DNA from 2 places in the Sphingomonas sp. CFBP 13733 genome. Region 2 is predicted to be linked to the other one. Evidence: riboswitches for the same ligand, from Rfam matches in the RefSeq annotation. Region 2 holds a riboswitch; the other holds the start of a gene.
What was found. Region 2 has a riboswitch for thiamine pyrophosphate ahead of thiC (phosphomethylpyrimidine synthase ThiC). Riboswitches for the same ligand answer to the same signal wherever they lie in the genome.

Region 1 (10,629 bases), 380 kb from region 2:
TGCGCGCCGACCAGACCGCGGCGTTCGACCGGGTCGTCGTGCAGGCGCTGACCCCCGCGCATTGATCCCGCCCCGCCCCGACAGGACCGCGCGCCGCACGAGCATCGATCTCGATGCCTATGACGACGCCGCGCTGGTCACCGCGCATCTCGCCGGACCGGCGGCGGACCGGCAGGCGGCGTTTGCGGCGCTGATGCGGCGGCACAAACAGCCGCTCTACCGCCTGATCCTCGCGCAGATCGGCGATCCCGACGAGGCGCTCGACCTGTTGCAGGACAGCTTCGTTGCGGCGCACGCCGCGCTGTCCCGCTATGACCGCGACCGGTCGCTGCGCGCGTGGCTCGCGCGGATCGCGATCAACAAATGCCGCGACTGGCACCGTCGCCGCCGGGTCCGCCATATGCTCGCCCGCGTGTTGCCGATCGAGGCGGGCGAGCGGGTCGCGGACGGGGCGGCGGATACGGAGACGAACGCGATCGGTCGCGACGACCTCGCCCGCACGATGGCCGATATCGCGCGGCTCCCCGCCCCGCTGCGCGAGCCGCTGCTGCTGTGCACGATCCACGAACTGAGCCAGGCAGAGGCCGCGCAGGCGCTGGGGATCAGCGCAAAGGCGGTCGAGACCCGGATCCGCCGCGCGCGCGCAGCGCTCGCCGCCGCGGCCTGATTTGTCTAACGTCATGAGGGGCGAGCCGATCGGCGGCGTATGACCTGACAGACGTGGCCGCTCCCGGCCCGAGGATCCGCATGACCCGACCGACCCGCCGCCAATTCCTGCGCGACGCCACGCTTGGCGGCGGCGCGCTTGCGCTGCCCTGGCTGCCCGCCTGGGCCCAGCCCGTGTCCACGGGGATCGCGACCCCGCTGCCGATGCTGTCCGGCACCGATATCGCGCTGACCGTGGCGCATCTGACGCGGACGATCGACGGCACGCGCAGCCACGCGATCGGCATCAACGGCACCAGCCCCGCGCCCCTCATCCGGCTGAAACAGGGGCAGCAGGTCCGGCTGTCGGTGACCAACAGCCTCGACGAGGAGACGTCGATCCACTGGCACGGGCTGCTCGTGCCGTTCCAGATGGACGGTGTGCCCGGGATCAGCTTTCCCGGCATCCCGGCGCGAACCACCTTCACCTACGACTTCCCCGTCGTGCAGGCGGGGACCTATTGGTATCACAGCCATTCGGGGCTGCAGGAGCAGATGGGGCATTACGGCCCGATCGTGATCAATCCCGCCGGCGCCGATCCGATCGTGTCCGACCGCGAACATGTGATCGTCCTGTCGGATCACAGCCCGCTTCACCCGCACGCCATCTTCCGCAGGCTGAAGCTCCAGGGCGGCTATTTCAACTATCAGAAGCAGACGCTCGGCGGCCTGCTCGCGGGTCGGGATCAGCCGGCGGGCGAACGGCGGATGTGGGGCGGGATGCGGATGGACCCGACCGACGTGTCCGACGTCACGGGCGCGACCTACACCTATCTCGTCAACGGGCATGGCCCCGCGGACAACTGGACCGCGCTGTTCACGCCCGGCGAGCGCGTCCGCCTGCGCATCATCAACGCCTCGGCGATGACCAATTTCAACGTCCGTATTCCGGGGCTGAAGATGACCGTCGTGCAGGCCGATGGCCAGAACGTGCGCCCCGTCGCGGTCGACGAGTTCCAGATCGCGGTTGCCGAAACCTATGACGTGATCGTCGAACCCGCCGCGCCCGTCGCCCACACGCTGGTCGCCGAGGCCTGGGACCGGTCCGGCATGGCGCGTGCCACGCTAACGCCGCGCATCGGGATGGTCGCTGCGGTTCCTGCGCTGCGCAGACGCCCGCTCGCGACCATGAAGGACATGGGCATGGGCGACATGGCCGCGATGGATCATGGCGCGATGGGCGGCATGGTGGGGATGGACCACGGCACGATGCCGGGCATGGACAAGCCCGCGCAGTCTCCCGCCGGCGAGGCGCCGATGCCCGCTATGAGCCACAGCATGCGCGACTTTGCCAACGCGCCGGGCCTGCCGAAGACGCCGACCGTACAGACCGTCGCGCCGATGCCGATGGATCGCACCGGCGAGCCGCCACAGGGCCTGAGCAACACCGGCCACACGGTGCTCGTGTACCGCGATCTCGTCGCGCTCGAGCGCAATACCGACCTGCGCGCGCCGACGCGGCAGCTGCAGATCCACCTGACCGGCAACATGGAACGCTATATGTGGGCGTTCGACGGCGTGAAACTGAACGAGGTCAAGGCGCCGATCCCGTTCCGCCAGGGCGAACGCGTCCGCGTGACTTTGGTCAACGACACGATGATGGCCCATCCGATCCACCTGCACGGCCATTTCTTCGAGCTGGTGACCGGCCACGGCGATCATTCGCCGCGCAAGCACACGATCAACGTCGCCCCCGGCGGCACCGCGACCTTCGACCTCACCGCCGATGCGGTCGGCGACTGGGCGTTCCATTGCCACATGCTCTACCACATGCACGCGGGCATGATGCAGGTCGTCACCGTCCGCCCTGATAGCGAAGCGGGAGCAGCGGCATGAAGACGCTCGCTTTCTTCCTCGCGACCGTCACGGCCACGCCCGCCGCGGCGCAGATGCATGAGATGCACGGGATGAAGATGCCCGGCATGGCGATGCCCGCCAAACCCGCGCCCAAAAAGCCCGCACCGAAAAAGCTCGCCCCGGCGAAACCCACGCCAAAACACGCGACACGCAAGGCGGCGCCGGCGCGGGCGCGCGCTGCGAAGCCCGCTGCATCGGCAATGCCGGCGATGGACATGTCCCCGACCGCCGCCTGTTCGGCCGAGCATGCCGCAATGGGCCACTGCCAACCCGCCGCCGGCGCGACCACGCCCCCGCCAGCCATGCCAGACGCCGCCTGCTCGCCCGAACACGCCGCGATGGGCCATTGCACCCCGGCCGCGTCTGACGATTCCGCCGCGCCGACAGGCACGAACCAGCCCGCCGGCACCGCACCGCCCCCCGCGCCGCCGACCACGCTGGCGGCGGCACGCTTCTACGATTCCGCGACGATGACGAAGGCCAATCGGATGATGCGCGACGAGCATGGCGGCATGCGCTTCAGCCAGATCCTCTTCAACCTCGCCGAGGTGCAGGTACGCAGCGGTCGCGACGGCTATCGCTGGGACGGCGCGGGCTGGTTCGGCGGCGATATCGATAGGCTGGTCGTCAAGACCGAAGGCGAAGGCGGTTTCGGCGACCGGGTCGAGGCCGCCGAAGTGCAGGCGCTCTATTCGCGCGCGCTCGACCCGTACTGGAACCTGCAGGCCGGCGTCCGCCAGGATCTCGGCGCAGGCGCCAAACGGACCTATGCCGCACTCGGGGTCGAAGGTCTGGCGCCCTATTGGTTCGACGTCGAGGGCACGCTGTTCCTGTCCGACAAGGGCGACGTGCTGGCGCGTGCGGAGGCCTGGTACGACCAGCGCATCACCCAGCGTGCGATCCTCCAGCCGCGTGTCGAGCTGAACCTCGCCGCGCAGGACATGCCCGGCAGCCGGATCGGCGCGGGGCTATCGACGGCGGAGCTCGGCGTGCGGCTGCGCTACGAGATCCGCCGCGAACTCGCGCCCTATGTCGGGCTGTCCTGGGAACGGCGCTACGGTGCCACCGCGCGTTATGCGCGCAGCGATGGCGATAGGACCGGCGGGGTCTCGCTCGCGCTCGGTGTGCGCGCCTGGTTCTGACGCGCCGCCTGCCACTGTCGATAGCCCAGCAGCGCGAGCAGGATCATCGCCGCGTAGAGACCCGCGGTCAGCATCAGGCCCTTCACGACGAACATCCCGACATAGACGATGTCGACGGCGATCCACAGCAGCCAGCTCGCACTGTGCCGCCGCGCGGTCCAATATTGCGCGACGAGGCTGAAGCTGCTCAGCGTCGCATCGATCCAGGGCAGCGCCGCGTCGGTATAGCGGCTCATGACGAACCCGATTCCCAGCGCGGCACCCGCACCGGTGCAAAGCCCCGCCAGCGCGGGGACCGGCCGGAGCGGCACGACGGCGACGTCGCCCGCATCCTGCCGCCCGCGCGTCCAGTTGCGCCACCCATAAACCAGCGCGCCGGCGAACACCGCCTGCAGCATCATGTCCGCATAGAGCCGCACGTCGAGGAACAGCTTGAAGTACAGCGCACAGGCCAGCAAATTGACCGGCCAGCACCACAGCCGCCGCACCGCGGTCAGCCAGATGCCGAGGAAACTGACGGCGACCGCGGCGATCTCGAGCATCGTCATGCGCCGTGCTCCGCATCGGCGATCCGGCGGAGGAACGCCTGCCCCGGCGCGGACAGGAACCACGCCGCATGGCCGATCAGATAACCGTTCCAGGCCAATGCCGCCGCGCTCATGTCGCCGAGCACCCCTGCGAAATACGCGACCTCCGACAAGGCGAATTCGAGATGCACCAGCGGCAGCAGCCGGACGAGCGTCGCCCGGTCCTCCGCACCGAACGCGGTCGTTGCCGCATAGCCCGCCAGCAGCGCGCACGCCGCCTCGGGCTGGCCGATCGCGGCGTCCGCGCCCTGCCCGAGCGCCAGCCAGGCGACACCACTGCGTTCGATCGCAATCGCCACGTCGTGCAGCGCGCAGGTCCGGTCCGCCAGCCCGAAATCGATGACGGTCCGCACGTCCTCCTCCGCCCAGAGCAGGTTGGAGGGATGCCAGTCATTATGCGTCCACAAGGGCGGCTGCGCGGCGAGCCGTGGCTGCAACCCGTCGCCGAGCGCGCCGAACAGCGACGCGAGCTCGCGCCGCCACGGCCGCGGGGCGAGGAACGCGGCGAGCGCCGGCCGCGCCGCGACATAGCGTTCCGCCGCCGCGATTGGATCGGGATCGGGCAGGATGGTGAAGCTCGCGACCAGCGGTTGTGGCGCGCGCGCGGGCGCGGCGAACCCCTGCGACGCGCGGTGCAGCCGGGCCAGTGCCACGCCCGCCGCGTGTGCCTGCGTTAGTGACAGGAACGGCGTCCAGGAGGGCCGGTCGCGATACAGGTCGACGCCGGGGGCCTTGCGATGCAGTTCATAGGTCCAGTCGCCGCGGGCCAGCGCGCCGTTGTCGCTGGGGGCGAGCGTCATGACCTCGGGCACCGTGATGCGCGTCCGCAGGTGCGCGATGAACCGGTGTTCCGCGCCAAGCTGATCGGGCGTCCGCATCCGGCGATGATGGCGCTTGAGCAGGAACATCCCCTGCCCGGTCTCGATCAGCGCTGCCGCGGAGAAGGGCCGCGGCGAATGCCAGTGCACGCGCTCGAGCGGACCGGCGACCGGAAACTGCGCGACCACGGCCGCGGCTTCCTCGGCGGTGATCGCCGGCCAGCTCGGCGCAGCCATGTCAGTGCCCATCCCGTGGACCAGATGCGCCGCCGGCGAGCCCGCGCCGATCATCGCGCGCGCTCCGGTCACAGGCCGCGCGAGATGGTCGCCATGACGGCCGCACCACTCCCGACATAATAGGTCGGCGCAGATCCCGCGATCAGCGTCCCCCCGCGCCCGATCACGTCGCGCGCATTGGTCGAGACCGACTGCACCCCCGCCAGCACGCGCGGATCGGTCACGTTGATCGCGTTCAGCCGCAGGTCGGTCCGCTTGCCATCGAGCATCGACGCCAGATGCACGCCGACCGACAGGTCGAGCGTCGCATAGCCCTTGATGCTCTCGTCGTTGACGAACGTCGCATATTGCCGGCCGACATATTTGACCGCGACACTGCCGAACAACCGTCCGTCGTCATAGGTCCCGCCGCCACCGATCTGCACGGTCGGGCTCGAGACCGCATGCCGGCCGCGGGTCGGCAGATAATCGTCGCCGACCGGCAGGTCGTCGCTGATCCGTGCGCGCAGATATTCGCCCGAGACATAGACGCTGACACCGCGCGCCGGGCGATAGTCGATCTCGGCATCGATCCCGTAGGAGCTCTGTCCCCCGGCATTCAGCGTCGAATTGACCAGCGCGCCGCCATTGTTGATGACCGTCGCCAGCTGGCGGTTGCGGAAATCATAATGGAACCCCGTCACCGATGCGGACAGTGCGGGGCCGATATAGCGATAGCCCAGCTCCTGCGAGACCGCATATTCGTTCTTCAGCGCGGTCGTCCCCGCGCTGACCAGCGCACCGCCCGCATAGCTGTCGTAAAGCGTGAACTCGTTCGGCGTGCGGAAGTTCGTCGTGATGTTGGCGAACAGCTGCTGCCGGTCGTCGATCTCGTAATGCACCGCCGCCCGCGGCAGCGCGGCGAAGCTGTCGAGGCGGACGCGGTCCTGCGGACCCGGCAGGTAGTTGCGCCCGCTGCGCAGCACATTGACGCCCTTGAACCCGATATCGACCGCAAGACGCGGTGTCAGCGTGATATGGTCGGCCAGGAACGCCGCCTTGGTGACGGTCACGGTCCGCTGGTTCTCATAGGCGAGCAGCCGGCCGTCGGCGGTCCGGATCGCCTTTGCGCGATAGCCCCAGCGATCGGCCGGCGCGCCATCGGCACCGACCGCGGTATAGGACTGGACGACGCGGTCGGTGCCGTGATCGAACCACAACCCTGCGGTCAGCCGGTGGATGCCGCGCTCGATCGTCAGCGTGTTGACCGTGCCCACGCGGCGCTGGTCGCCGGTATAATTGCCCAACACCGTCGCGACCCCGTCGACCGCACCCGGCAGCGCGATCGGATCGGCGAGCGGCTCGATACCCAGGAAGTTGCCGGTCGTGCCGAGCTGCGTCCCATAGGGCGAATTGCCGTAGCCGAACTGCAGATAGCTGGTGCTGTCGAGCGTTACCCCCGCGCCCAGCGCCAGATGCACCGGCGCCGACGCATAGAGGTTGCGGAACGGCGCGCGGTAGAGCCGCCAGTAATTGGTGTTGCCCGCGCTGTACCGCGCATCGAAGTTGAAATCGCGTCCCTGCGCGCGCCATTCGGCGAGCGTCGGGCTGCGATAGGTCGACGAGTTCGCGTTGTTGAACGACAGCGCCAGGCTCGCGCGGTTGCCGTTGCCCCATTCGCCGAGCAGCTTGGCATCGACATGCTGGCGCGTGTCATGGCCGGCACCGCGCCAGTTGTTCGCGCGCGTGTTCGAATAGGAGACGAAGGCCCGCAGCCCCGTCTGGCCGATCCGTCCGGTATCGAGCCGGACGAAGCCGCGCCGCGCCGCATAGGATCCGATCGACAGGTCGACGAGCCCGCGCGGCGCCGCACTCGGATCGTCGAGCCAGAGCGACAGCGACCCGCCCGCACCCCCCAGCGTCGGCGACGCGATATCGACCGCGCCCTGCGCCAGCGCGATCCGCTGGAGATTCTCGGTATCGGCGAACTGCGAGGGATAGGCGTAATAATAGCCAATGTCGTTCTGCGGCGCGCCCTCCATCGTCACACCGATCTCGTCCTGCCCCAGCCCGCGCAACGTCAGGCTCGAACTGGTCGACAAGCCGTAAGGATCGCTCGACGCGACGGTCGCGCCGGGCAGGAGGTTGACCAGCTGGAACGCGTTGAGCGTCGGCGCCTGCTTGGTGATGAACGCAGCGGCGATCGCGCTTTCGGATTTGGGCACCGTCTGGTCGGGGAGCAGCCCCTCGGGATCGAGAAGACCGACGACGCGGATATCGACCGGGTCGGCGCCGTCCCGCGCATCCGCCTGCGTCTGCGCGCTGGCGGGGGCGAAGGCCACCACAGCAGCAAGTGCCACTGCCAGCGCGCTGCATGCAACACGGGGCGGCCGGCCCGTCATCAGGTCAAATCGAAGGATCATCACGGTCTTGCGTCCACTCCACACGGAGGGACGACGGACGCGCCGCCAGCCCTCCCTACGCCGGTATCAACCGGATCAGGTTCAGCGGGTCATGGGCTGCAGCCCACCTCTCAGCCGCGCGTCAGCGGCCCCCCGGGGAGCGCGCCGTCTAGGCGGTTCGGTCCTCCGGCGATAGCGTTATTGCCCGTTTGCCCGTCCGCAGCGCCTTCCCGGCACACGCGCGGCAGAATTATATGACAATCCACCCCGCCCAGAGGCTTGCAGTGGGTGACAGCCGGACCGGTTTGCGCCACACAGGCTTTATGGAGCGTGTGCTGACCGACGTCGTTGCCCTGGAGAATCGGGATCTGGGACGGAACCTTACGCATGGCATGCTCGACCTGCTCGGCAAGGCCATCGTGACCGGCCAATATACGGATCGGCCATTCCCCACCGAGGCGGAGATCGCGGTGGCGCATGGCGTCAGCCGATCGGTGACCCGTGAGGCGGTCAAGATGCTGACCGCCAAGGGACTGGTCAGCGCGCGCCCGCGACAGGGCACGATCGTGCAGCCATCGAGCAGCTGGAACCTGTTCGACACCGATGTGCTGCGCTGGCTGCTCGACCGCAAATTCTCGGTCGAGCTGCTCCAGCAGTTCAACCAGCTGCGGATCGGGATCGAACCCGAAGCGGCGGCGCTCGCGGCGCTGTACCACACCGAACAGGACATGGTCGCGATCGAGGCGGGGCTGGCGCGGATGGCCGCGGCTGAGCGCAGCTATGACGATCCACTCGACGCGGACATCGCGTTCCACGTCGCCGTCCTGCGCGCGTCGCGCAACCCCTTCTACGCACAGTTCCAGTCGGTGGTCGAAACCGCGCTGCGCACCTCGATCCGCTTCACCAACCGGATCAAGGGGCGCAGCGCGAACATCGCCGACCATGCCGCGGTCGCCGTCGCGATCGCCGCGCGCGATGCCGATGGTGCGCGCGACGCGATGCGACGCCTGATCGGCGACGTTCTCAGCCTGATCGCCGAGGCCTGACACCCGAATCGTCGCGACCCGGTGTACGATCAAGGGACAGCACCGTGCGACGCCGTCACTCGACCTGATCGCGCTTTTCACTTATCGAGACGCGGTGCCCTTGGGCCCGGTGCCGCGAGTCGAGATTTGACAAGCGCCGGAATAGCTCGAAGGACGAAATGCGACCGCGCATCATGCGGGTAGCAATTGAAAACATGACGGGAAACAATGCGAAGGGCTCGAGACGAGCGAACTGCACGGATCGGCAAGGTCGCGCTCGCGGCGGCCATGACCGGCGGTTTGGTGAGCGGTGCGCAGGCACAGACGGTCAACGTCAACACACCCGTCAGCGTGCCCGTCGCGGGCAATGTCGACCGGTTTCGTGTCGTGCCGGTGATCACCAGTGTCTATGACAGCAACGTGCTGCGTCTCAACGACGCGCGCGGGAGCGGGCCGCGCGACAATATCCGCGTTTCGCCGGCGTTGGCGGTCGATCTGAACCGCATCTTCGGCCGCACCCGCGTCACCGCCGGCGGCACGGTCGGCTATGATTTCAACACCCGGTTCAGCGGCCTCGATCGTGAGCGGATCAACCTGACCTCGAGCGTGACGACCCCGGTCGGCGCGCCCTGCAGCGTGACCGGCAGCGCGGCGCTCGAACGCGCGCAGTTCGATCTCGGCGACACCAACACCGTGGTGACCGAGAGCTTCCTGCGCCAGGTCTATGACGTCGGCGCGAGTTGCCGCGCCGCGGCGGGCTTCTTTCCCGCGGTGGGTGTCAACCGCGTGTCGCTCACCAACAGCAGCCGCAAGGTTCTGGACACGAACCAGTCCGCGCTGCGCGCGGGGATCGGCTATGGGCGGCCCAGCCTCGGGACGCTGCAGCTCATTGGCTCCGTTGCGAAGATCGCGCGCCCGGGTATCGAGGATCTGACCGGGATCGACGATTCGACGATGATCACCGACGTCCAGCTGGTCTTCGAACGTTCGGTCGCGCCGCGCGTCAGCTTCCGGCTAGGCGGCGGCATCACGCATGCCGACCCCAAGCGCGCGGCCGTGCCGTCCTTCAGCGGCCCGTCGTTCGACGCGCAGGTGACGATACGCCCGGTGCCCCGGTTCACGATCGTCGGCTCCGGCCGCCGTGCGGTGCAGAATCAGAGCTCGTTTGGCGCGACCTATATCATCGCCGACAGCTACAACCTCAACGTGTCCTATCTGCTCTCGGCGCGCAGCACCGCCACCCTGTTCGCCCAGCGCGCGCAACGCGATCCGCGCGGCGAGGATCTGGCGCTTACGCTTCAACCACCACGCGGCAAGGACAAGCTGAACCTGGTCGGTGGCAGCTATGCATTCGATTTCCACCGGTCGCTGCGGCTCAGCCTGAGCGTCACGCATCAGCGCCGCACGGCCGACAATGCGATTTACGATTATACGGCCACATCCGCATCGGCGGGTGTCACGGCCCGTTTCTAAGGGGATGATGATGAAGATCCGCATGGCGCATTCGCTTGTTCTGCCGTTGCTCATGGCCGCTACGGCCGCCGGGGCGCAGGTACCAACCGCGCGCCCGACACCCGCGCCGGCGGGTGCCGTACCCAACGACGGCTATCGCCTGGCCCCCGATGACGAGGTCGAGGTGACGATTTTCGGCCAGGGCCCGGGCCAGGTGGTCAAGACGCGCGTCAAGAGCGACGGTACGATCACCCTGCCGTTCCTCGGCGCGGTCCAGGTCCGCAACCAGACCGCGCGCGAACTTGCCGCGGACATCGCCGCCCGGCTGCGGAGCGGCGGCTATTTCGTCAAGCCCGTCGTCAATGTCGAGGTCACGCAGTTCGTCAGCAGCTCGGTGACCGTGTTCGGCGAGGTCGGAACCCCCG
Region 2 (10,629 bases):
TCCGCCGCCGCGACGTCGCTGTCGAAGAACGACCAGAGGTGATTGCCGCCGACCGTCGGGGCGGCATCGACCAGCCGCACGTCGAGCGCCGGATGCTTCGCTTTGAGCGCCAGCGCGATCATCCCGCCGGCCAGGCCCGCGCCAACGATCGCGACGTCGCAGGAGATCGTCGATGCCATGGCTCCGACTAGCGCAAACCGGCGCCTGCGAAAACAGCCTTTCCCGCCCAATCGCGCGCGAAGACAACCTGCATTGCCGGCCCGGCCGCCTCTTCCGCCACCGCCGCGATCCGCCGCGCGCCAGTCGTCCGCTGCCATCGCGCACCCGACACGGAGGGACGGGGGACGTCAGGTCGGGCATGGCGCGCCGCCGCCATCTCCGCCACTATGTCCATGCCAGATCCGGAGCCGCCATGCCCCCCACACATCCGACCGACGCTTCGCCAGCACCGCACGCCGGCGATCCCGACCCCCGCCACCCCCAGGCGCCGACGCTGGCAACGGCGCGCCTGACGCTGAGCGGCCATGTCCCTGCCGATCTCGACGACTGCGCCGCGATGTGGGCCGACGCCCGCGTCTATGCGATGATCGGCGGCACGCCGCGTAGTCGCGAGGAGGTGTGGATCCGGTTGCTCCGCTCGATCGGGCAGTGGACCGTGTTCGGCTATGGCAGCTGGATCGTGCGCGAGACTGTGACCGGCCGGCTGATCGGCGAGATGGGTCTGATCGAAGCGCGGCGCGCGATCCTGCCGCCGATCGACGGTCCCGGTGCGATCGGCCCCGAAATGGGCTGGACGCTGACCGGCGACGCGCAGGGACAGGGTTATGCGTCGGAGGCGATGGCGGCGGTCCTGGCCTGGGCCGACCCGCGCATCGCCGCGACGACCTGCATCATCGACCGCCGCAACGCGCCCTCGCTCCGCCTCGCCGAGCGCCTCGGCTACCGCCTGCGCATCGAGGGTCGTTATCGTGACGCGCCGATCCTGATCCTCGACCGGCGCGCCTGACCTCGGTTCCGGACGCTCGGCGGACAGGTCGAGCGATGCTGGCCGAGGAACTGCGCGGGTTTTTACGGTACCGGGCAGCCGCAAGTCGTCGCTGCTGCCCGGCACCATGTGCGGCGCGCGCTCATTTCCGGATCAGCCGGGAGCGCACATGCCCATGTTTACGCGCTGGCGATCAGTTCGCCGGGACCTTGATGAACGGGTCATAGCTGTAAGTCTTGCCCGACATCGAGAAGACGACGCTGTACTGGTAGGACCCCGTTGCTGTGCCGTTGTTGATCACACAGGTCCAATAGATAACGCCCGCGGGCGTCGTCTGTTTTTCAAGCTTCTGGAATACACTATTCGGCGGGTTCTGCGTGCATTGACCGGTAAACCCGGTGATTGCGATATTATGGGCGGGATTGATGGGATAGACGGTCCACACCAAGACGTCACCGGCGTTGCACGGCGTCGTCAACTCGTTGCCACCCTCGGACGTGCCTTCATAGCCCGTTGTGTCGATCATATACAGACCTTGGGTGATGGTCTGGCCACTGGCCGTCGACTGAGCTGTTTCCACATCCACAGCAATCATGATGTTGATGGTTGCCATATACTCATCTCCTAAATTTATAGTATCGAGATGGCCTGTCTCTGACATGGCGTCGGACTTTCAAACAGGCGATATCGTCGTAATGGAGCAATGTTCTGCTATCAGGGTCTCAAATCTGTTGACCTGAAAAAAAATATCACATTGGGAGGCGTCAAATAAAGTTCGATAGATGAATTCGTGGCGCTGAATTCTGTAAAATCGATAAAGATATGATAAGGGTCCGGTGTTCCGACATAGAATGGGGCGGCGTTAGGTTTGCAGGCGCACAGGCCGTCGTGCTTTGCAGCCGCGTACCCGGATGCCGCCGGTTTCGATCATTTTGCGGGGGCGATAGACTAGAGTCAGTGCAAACAGGTGGAGCACCGGCCGGGCGTGGTCGACCGAGGGTCTGAATGGCAACGGCGTTCGATCCGGTCCCGGCGCTGTGATAATTCCGCTACGGGTCATTGCGATTCCGACCCTGGCGGTGCGCTCGGTTTGGCTCTGACGGTCATGACCGTTATGGAGGGGGCCAATCCGATGGGCCGGGAGGTTTTTCCCCGGTTCATGTGGAGGGGAGCATTGGGGACATGGCTGATCACGGCCAGCCACCATCAGCCACATCATGAACGATACAGGTGCAATTATGAGCTCATTTTCCGGTTCTGGGATCGGCTCTGCGGCACCGACCGGGAGCACGGCGATGCGGGCAGCTCGCATGCCAAGGCTGCCGCGCGTGCTGGCGGCGGCCGCCGTCTGGGCCGTTCTGGCGGCAGCGAGCCCGGTCACGCGGCTCGACGTCGAGGTCGACAATCTTCGCTCGGCCAAGGGCTTGATCCGTATCTGCCTGACCGCCGACCCCGACAATTTCCCCGCCTGTGTCGACGATGCCAAGGCACTGACCCGGACCCTGCCCGCCGCGGTCCGGACGACGAGCTTTCCGGGCCTGCCGCAGCGTGGCTATGCGCTGGCGATCATCCATGACGAGAACAGCAACTCCAAGCTCGACACGATCGCGGGTATCCCGCGCGAGGGCTATGGTTTCTCGAACAACGCCGCGGTACGCTTCGGACCGCCGCGCTTTTCCGCGGCACGGTTCATGCTCGCCGGTGATGCCGAAATGCAACAGGTCAGGATGCGTTACATCTTCTGACGGATTGCAACGGACCGAATGGGGTTGCCCCGCGTTGCGCGGTGGAACCTTTTTGTCCGGAGCCCGTCCTTGCGCGCATTCTCACTCGTTCTGACTGCCGCAACCGCGGCAGTCGCCCTCGCCACGCCGGCACTTGCGCAGACGGATCCCAATCCGACCCCGCCAATCACCGATCCCGCCGACAACAACCGCATCACGCTCGGTCTCGGCGTCGCGTCGCTTCCCGATTACGAGGGTGCGGACAGCAACAGCTTCACCCCCGGCGCGGTCGCGATCGGTACGGTCCGTGGCCATGACTTCTTCACACGCGGTACGCAGCTCTATGTGAACCTGATCCCCAATACCGGGTCCGTCGGGATCAACTACGAAGTCGGCGTTATCGCCGCCGTCCGCACCGATCGCACGGGCCGGGTCGACAACCGGCAGGTCCGCGCGCTCGGCAAGATCGACACGGCCTATGAAGTCGGCGGCTTCGTCGGCATCGGCAAGACCGGCGTCATCACCAGCGATTACGACACGCTGACCGCGCGCGTCGCCTATATCCACGACGTGTCGGGCACGCACGACAGCTATGTCATCACCCCACAGGTCAACTACACGACGCCGCTGTCGGTCCGCACCCTGGTCGCCTTCGGCCTGTCGGCGGATTATGCAGGCAAGGGCTTTGGCCGGACCTATGCCGCGGTCACGCCGATCGGCACGATCAACAGCGGTCTGCGCACCTATGACATCAACGACAGCGGTTTCCGCCGGGTCAACGTCTCCGCCTTCGCGTTGCAGAGCCTGTCGGGCGATCTGCGCCGTGGGTTCGGCGTCGGCGCGGGCGTGCTCTATGGCCGCATGCTCGGCAAGTACAAGGACAGCCCGATCGTCGCGGACGTCGGCGATGCCGACCAGTGGCTCGGCGCGGTGGGCCTGACCTACACCTTCTGATCGCAACCCGCCGATCGACCCGAAACCCCGTGCGGCCCGACCGCGCGGGGTTTTTCGTTTGCGCCCCCGTCTGTTGCGCCTATGCTCGCCCTACCCCGGGGGAGCGCCGATCCGCGCTTGAGAGGAAGGCAGGAGCCTTCGACCCGCTGAACCTGATCCGGTTGATACCGGCGGAGGGAGGGAGCGGTCGCCACAGAACCGCATGCCTTGCTCCGAGACCTTTAGGAGCAAGCGCATGGCCGATTACGATCCCCGCATCCCGACCGCCGATATCGGCGTCACCACCGGCCCGATACGCGGCTCGCGGAAGGTTCATGTCGCGGTGCCCTCCAGCCCCGACGTCCGCGTCGCGATGCGCGAGATCGTGCTCGACCCGAGCTGTTCCGAGCCGCCCTTGCGGGTCTACGACACCAGCGGTCCGTACACCGACCCCAGGGCGACGATCGACATCAACGCCGGCCTGCCGCAACTCCGCCGCCAGTGGATCGAGGCGCGCGGCGACGTCGAGAGCTACGACGCGCGCGAGATCCGGCCCGAGGATAATGGCCAGCTCGGCCCCGACCGCTCGGACGGCGTCCCGCAATTTCCCGGCAGCATCAAGCGCCCGTTGCGCGCCAGGGCTGGCGCCAATGTCAGCCAAATGCATTACGCACGCCGTGGCATCATCACGCCCGAGATGGAATATGTCGCGACGCGGGAGAATCTCGGCCGCGCGATGCTGAAAGAGTATAAGCGCGACGGCGAGAGCTTCGGTGCGTCGATCCCCGACTTCGTCACCCCCGAATTCGTCCGCGACGAGGTCGCACGCGGCCGCGCGATCATCCCCAACAACGTCAACCACCCCGAATCCGAGCCGATGGCGATCGGCCGCAACTTCCTGGTCAAGATCAACGCCAATATCGGCAACTCCGCAGTCGCGTCGAACGTCGCCGCCGAGGTCGACAAGCTCGTCTGGTCGATCCGCTGGGGCGCGGACACGGTGATGGACCTCAGCACCGGCCGCAACATCCACGACACGCGCGAATGGATCCTGCGCAACAGCCCCGTGCCGATCGGCACCGTGCCGATCTACCAGGCGCTCGAAAAGGTCGGCGGCGTCGCCGAGGATCTGACCTGGGAAATCTTCCGCGACACGCTGATCGAACAGGCGGAGCAGGGCGTGGATTACTTTACGATCCACGCCGGCGTGCGCCTCGCCTATATCCCGATGACCGCCAAGCGGGTCACCGGCATCGTCTCGCGCGGCGGCTCGATCATGGCGAAATGGTGCCTCAGCCACCACAAGGAGAGCTTCCTCTACGAGCGCTTCGACGAGATCACCGAGATCATGAAGGCGTATGACATCGCCTATTCGCTCGGCGACGGGCTGCGCCCCGGCAGCATCGCCGACGCGAACGACGAGGCGCAGTTCAGCGAGCTCTACACGCTCGGCGAACTGACCCACCGCGCCTGGAAGAGCGACGTTCAGGTGATGATCGAGGGCCCCGGCCATGTGCCGATGCACAAGATCAAGGAAAACATGGAAAAGCAGCTCGAGGTCTGCGGCGAGGCGCCCTTCTATACCTTGGGGCCGCTCACCACCGACATCGCGCCGGGTTATGACCATATCACCAGCGGCATCGGCGCGGCGCAGATCGGCTGGTACGGCACCGCGATGCTTTGCTACGTCACGCCCAAGGAGCATCTGGGCTTGCCCGACCGCGACGACGTGAAGGTCGGCGTCGTCACCTACAAGCTCGCCGCACACGCCGCCGACCTCGCCAAGGGTCACCCTGCCGCGCAGATGCGCGACGATGCGTTGAGCCGCGCGCGCTTCGAATTCCGCTGGCGCGACCAGTTCAACCTGAGCCTCGACCCCGATACGGCCGAGCAATATCACGACCAGACGCTCCCCGCAGAAGGCGCCAAGACCGCGCATTTCTGTTCGATGTGCGGTCCCAAATTCTGCTCGATGAAGATCACGCAGGAGGTGAGGGACTTCGCCGCGAAACAGAATGGCCCGGCCGACACGTTCCTAGCGGCCGATGTCGATCAGACCGACGCCAACCGCGCGATCTTCGCCAAGGGTGCGCATGCCGACGCGGAAAAGGGCATGGCGAAAATGAGCGAGAGGTTCCGCGAGAAGGGCAGCGAGATCTACCTCCCCGCGGACGTCTGATCCGCCACACCCCTTATCCTCCCCCGCCAGGGGGAGGATAAGGGGTACGTCCGTTACCGCTTGCGCACGAATTCCGCGCGCAGCACCAGACCCTTGATCCCCTCGTAGCGGCAATCGATCTCCTGCGCGTCACCGGTCAGGCGGATCGCCTTGATCAGCGTGCCGCGCTTGAGCGTCTGGCCCGCGCCCTTGACGGTCAGGTCCTTGATCAGCGTCACCTGGTCGCCGTCCGCCAGCACGTTGCCGACCGAGTCGCGGACCACGACCGTGTCGTCGTCCGCCGCGCGGGTCGTGGATGCGGCGTCGGCGGCGACCCATTCGCCGCTGGCCTCGTCATAGACGTAATCGTCGTCCGCCATCGTCATCGTCCTGTTTCGTGCCGGATCACTTGAGCGTCGTCATCTCGACGGGCTTGCCCTTGGTCGTCGGGTTCGACGCGTTCGCCTTGGGCTCCTTCTCGGCCTTGGGCTTGCGGACTTCCTTGTTCGATTTCTTCTGGCTCTTGGCCATGATGCTGCCCTTCCGGCGGGACGGAGCGCCCCGGGACGGCGACGATACACGCTTGCACTCGCGCATACCCGTAGATTCGGATCATCGAGTCGCCCCGGCAGTGCGGGCATCGCGGGCAACCTCGGCCCGGTCGGCGCGTTGGGATGAAAAGAGCATGAGGGGGCTGCGATGCATATCGGATCCGGGGCTGCGCCGATTACCCTGTCGCTGCGTGCGGGGATGGCAATGCTTGCCATGGCCGTTTCAGGCTGCAGTGCGGGCGACGATCCTCAGCAGACTGCTGCGGTCACCAATTTCACGCCGCCTGCCACGCGGACGCCGACCCCCGTGGCGGGGCAGGCGCAGACCACGCCGCTCACCGCTTATGTCGGCAAATATCCGCATGACGCGGTCGATGGCGTCGATTTCTTCGATCGCACCGAGGTGGCCGGCGGGTTGCTCGCGGTGGTCGACGATGCGCGGCTGCGGTCGCTGATCCGCGGACGCTCGGGACCGCAGACGCCGATCTTCCAACGGGGCCGGCGCATCGCCTCCTGGGGGTGCGAGGCGCATAATTGTGGTGATCACAACTGGATGGTCGCAATCGATCCGGCGGGTGGCACGGCGCAGGCCTGTTATCATGATGCCGGCACGATGCAGGACCAGAGCCGCTGGTATGCCGATGGCGCACCGGTCCTGCGCCCCGGCGCCTGTCCTTCGGAGGGTGGAAACGATGCTTGAACACATGCCTGCCTGGCTCGGCCACGCACTTAAAGGATTGCGCGCTGGTGCAGAAGCGCTGGTGATCGCCCGCTCCGCTCTCGGGTCGGGCGCGCAGGCCGGCACCGGGTTCGCGACGCTCGACCTGACCAGCCCCGCCTTTGCGCATGAGGGGCGGTTGCCGCCGCGGTTCACTGCCGATGGTGACGGGGTGTCGCCGCCGCTGCTCTGGAGTGCGCCGCCGGCGGGCACCGCCGCGCTCGCGCTGATCGTCGAGGATGCGGATGCGCCGACTCCGCAGCCGCTGGTTCACGCGATCGTCTGGCATATCGCTGCCGATCGGCTGCGACTGGCCGAAGGTGCGATCACGGCCGACGGCGCAGGGACGCCCGACGGCGATGTCGGGCGCAATTCCTATCTGCGCGAAGGCTGGCTGCCGCCCGATCCGCCGACCGGGCATGGCGAACATCGTTACGCCTTCCAGCTTTTCGCGCTCGATGCGGCGCTGGGCGATCCGGGCGTGTCGCCAGGCCGTACCGCGCTGGTCGAGGCGATGTCGGGGCATGTGCTCGCGGCGGGGTTGCTGATCGGGACCTATTCGCGCGAGGAGGCCGCGCCCGTCGGCCCCGCTTCATCGGCCATGCCGGCCTGACCGCGACCCGCACGTGGCGGGCAGGGATCCGCCACGCTGCCGGTCAGGCGAATGCTGCGGCGTGGGTCGCGATCAGCAGGACCGTGGTCGAGAAGGCGACGATGCCGACGAGCAGGCCGCTGTCCCGCAGGCGGTCGGGCCGGTATTGGCCGCGATGGAGGTGATGAAGCATGATGCAGTCTCCGCAGTCAGGCCGGATCACGCGATCGGGATGATCGGCGTCGCTGCGCTGATCGCGATGCCGGCGAAGACCAGCGCCCCGGCGAACGAGAGGAGGATGCGCTTGGCGGATTCGAAATGGATCGAGGACATGGTGGCTTCCCTTCGGTGATGGCGGCGTCCGGACCATCCGGCTGCCGATATCCCCTGCTTTGCACACCCCGTGCCAGTTCCGTATCCGGTTGAAACAGCGCGGTTTTTCGTGGCACCCCCGCAGCGGTTGGGATTTTGCGCCACACGAATCCGGTGAACGGCGCCAAGGATCGGTGCCGCGGACCGCCGCGCGGATCAGGCGGCGCAGATCCGGTCGCGCCCGTCGCCCTTGGCGGTGTAAAGGAGCCGGTCGGCACGGGCGAACGCGCTCTCGGCGGCTTCGTCCGCATGGATCGCGGTGACGCCTGCGGAAAAGGTGATCTGGCCCAGCGGCGAATCGGTCTCGCGATTGCGGAAGCGTTTGGCGGCGACGATCGCGCGGACCGAATCGAGCAGGCGCGCGGCGTCGCTCAGGCTGACGCCGCACAACAGCACCGCAAACTCCTCGCCGCCGTGCCGCACGACGAGATGCCCCTCGCACCCGACCGCGATCATCTGGCCGATCGCGGTCAGCACCCGGTCGCCGACGCCGTGGCCGAACGCGTCATTGACGCGCTTGAACCGGTCGACGTCGCATACGGCCAGGCAATAGGGGCCCTTGTCCGCGTCGCGTGCGCCGAACGCCTCGTCGAACGCGCGCCGGTTGGGCAGGCCGGTCAGCGTGTCGCGCCGTGCGCTGTCGCGCGCCTCGATCAGCTTGGCACGCAGGACGTCGGTCTCGTGCTTCGCCTTGGCCAGCCGCACCTCCGACTCGCGGATCCTGCTGATCATCGCGGTCGTGATCCGCGTGATCTCGTCGATCTCGGCCAGTCCCGGCGAGGTCGTGATCGCCGCCGCGCTTTCCGCCAGGTCATGGCCGAAGCCGCGGGTCTCGGCGTGGATGCTGTGCATGATCGTCGCGAATCCGTCGACATGCTCCTGCGTCTCGGCGACCAGCCGGTCCGCCTCACCCTCGCGCAGCGCGGGATCGCATTGGTCGTCGGGGTCGACGGTCGCGGGCGTATCGGTAACCTGTCCGCCAAGCGCCTCGATATCCCTGCGCAGCAGCCGGACGCCGCCCTCGGTCAATCGCGCAACCTGCGCCGCGAGCGGGCCGTCCGGCGCCGACAGCACGGCATGCGCGAACGCATAATGCGACGGATCCGGACGCAACCGGTGCTTACGGAGGAATCGGCCGATCTGGTCGAACAGGTCCTCCGTGCTCACCTGTTGTGCGCCCTGCGCGTCCCGCATGTCATTTGCCCCCGTTTCGCCCCCGGAATAGAACGATAAAGGTTAGCAACGCGTGACGATTTGCGGATCTATCGGCGGTTAAGCGTCTCAACTGCGGCCAGCGTCGAACTGACATGCTCGGCCGGGTTCATGTCGTCGTGAACAAAGGCGACCCGGCCGTCGCGGCCGATCACGTAACTGGTGCGCTTCGTGACATTGCGTCCCATCACTTGCTTGCCGAGCGCGACGTCATAGCCCGCGACGACCTTCGGCCCTGCACTTGCGACCGCGAACTTGCCCGCGCATTTCTCCGCCGAGAATTTGCTCAGCGTCTCGACGTTGTCCGCCGACATGCCGATCACCGTCGCGCCGGCCTTCTTGAACGCGGGGACTGCCTCGGCAAAGGCATGCGCCTCGGCATTGCAGCCGCCGGTATAGGCCGCGGGGAAGAAGTAGAGCACGACGGGGCCCTTCTTCAGCTGTTCGGCGAGGTGGACCGTGAACACCTTGCCGGCGATCGCGCCGCGCGTGGTGAAGTCGGGCGCCTTCGCACCGGGCGCGAGCGCCGCGACTGCGGGGGTGGCGAGGAGGAGGGCGGCGAGAGTCGGGACAAGGCGCATGGGGCTATACTCCGGTATGATCGCAGTGACGTACGCCCGCTCGCGGCATCCGTCCATTGCTCGCGCCGTACCGTATCGATAGGCAGGGCAGATGCCAGTGACCCAAGCCGATATCGATCTCGCGCACCGCCTCGCGGATGCCGCGGGCCACGTCATCCGACCCTATTTCCGCCACGAGCACGGCGTCGAGATCAAGGACGACCAGTCCCCCGTCACCCGCGCCGACCGCGAGGCCGAATCGGCGATGCGCCGGCTGCTCGACGCCGAACGCTCGGGCGACGGTATCGTCGGCGAGGAGTTTGGCGAGAAGACCGGCGTCACCAACCGCAAATGGGTGCTCGACCCGATCGACGGCACGCGCAGCTTCACCGTCGGCCGCGCGATCTTCGGCACGCTGATCGCGCTGGTCGAGGATGGCTGGCCGGTGCTCGGGATCATCGACCAGCCGGTCCAGCGCGAACGCTGGGTCGGCGTCGCGGGGCGTCCGACGACGCTGAACGGCGTGCCGGTGCGCACCCGGGTCTGTCGCGAGCTGGCGGGATCGACGATCGCGACGACCAGCCCGCATCTGTTCGGCGAGGCTGACGTCCCGCATTACCTAGCGCTCGTCGCGGCTATCTCGGGCGGCAATCCGCGCCAGGGGCCGGTCTATGGCGGCGACTGCTATAATTACGGGCTGCTCGCGAGCGGGCATCTCGACGTCGTCTGCGAATCGGGTCTCCAGCTCTACGACTTCGCCGCGCTGGTCCCGGTCGTCGAAGGCGCCGGAGGGATGATGTGCGACTGGAACGGCGACCCGCTGA

Region 1: linked by a shared signal. The riboswitch ahead of IFT71_RS08820 (TonB-dependent receptor domain-containing protein) and the one ahead of thiC (phosphomethylpyrimidine synthase ThiC) in region 2 are both predicted to bind thiamine pyrophosphate.

What each region holds. Positions count from the first base shown of each region.
Region 1 is NZ_JACYUP010000003.1:69,240-79,868, forward strand. Features, by position in the region: gene IFT71_RS08790 (periplasmic heavy metal sensor) at 1-65, shown strand, start outside; gene IFT71_RS08795 (RNA polymerase sigma factor) at 62-667, shown strand; gene IFT71_RS08800 (copper resistance system multicopper oxidase) at 748-2,541, shown strand; gene IFT71_RS08805 (copper resistance protein B) at 2,538-3,704, shown strand; gene pnuC (nicotinamide riboside transporter PnuC) at 3,635-4,252, opposite strand; gene IFT71_RS08815 (phosphotransferase enzyme family protein) at 4,249-5,400, opposite strand; gene IFT71_RS08820 (TonB-dependent receptor domain-containing protein) at 5,415-7,727, opposite strand; TPP riboswitch at 7,798-7,886, opposite strand; gene IFT71_RS08825 (FadR/GntR family transcriptional regulator) at 8,051-8,773, shown strand; gene IFT71_RS08830 (outer membrane beta-barrel protein) at 8,981-10,225, shown strand; gene IFT71_RS08835 (SLBB domain-containing protein) at 10,236-10,629, shown strand, end outside.
Region 2 is NZ_JACYUP010000003.1:451,712-462,340, reverse strand. Features, by position in the region: gene crtY (lycopene beta-cyclase CrtY) at 1-179, opposite strand, end outside; gene IFT71_RS10745 (GNAT family N-acetyltransferase) at 413-1,006, shown strand; gene IFT71_RS10740 (hypothetical protein) at 1,179-1,598, opposite strand; partial or broken gene IFT71_RS21435 (sterol desaturase family protein) at 2,017-2,375, shown strand; gene IFT71_RS21430 (DUF2141 domain-containing protein) at 2,281-2,730, shown strand; gene IFT71_RS10730 (MipA/OmpV family protein) at 2,800-3,663, shown strand; TPP riboswitch at 3,752-3,859, shown strand; gene thiC (phosphomethylpyrimidine synthase ThiC) at 3,899-5,821, shown strand; gene IFT71_RS10720 (alkylphosphonate utilization protein) at 5,875-6,180, opposite strand; gene IFT71_RS21715 (hypothetical protein) at 6,206-6,331, opposite strand; gene IFT71_RS10715 (hypothetical protein) at 6,500-7,051, shown strand; gene IFT71_RS10710 (YbhB/YbcL family Raf kinase inhibitor-like protein) at 7,044-7,682, shown strand; gene IFT71_RS21710 (hypothetical protein) at 7,726-7,854, opposite strand; gene IFT71_RS10705 (GGDEF domain-containing protein) at 8,190-9,200, opposite strand; gene IFT71_RS10700 (peroxiredoxin) at 9,296-9,826, opposite strand; gene IFT71_RS10695 (inositol monophosphatase family protein) at 9,918-10,629, shown strand, end outside.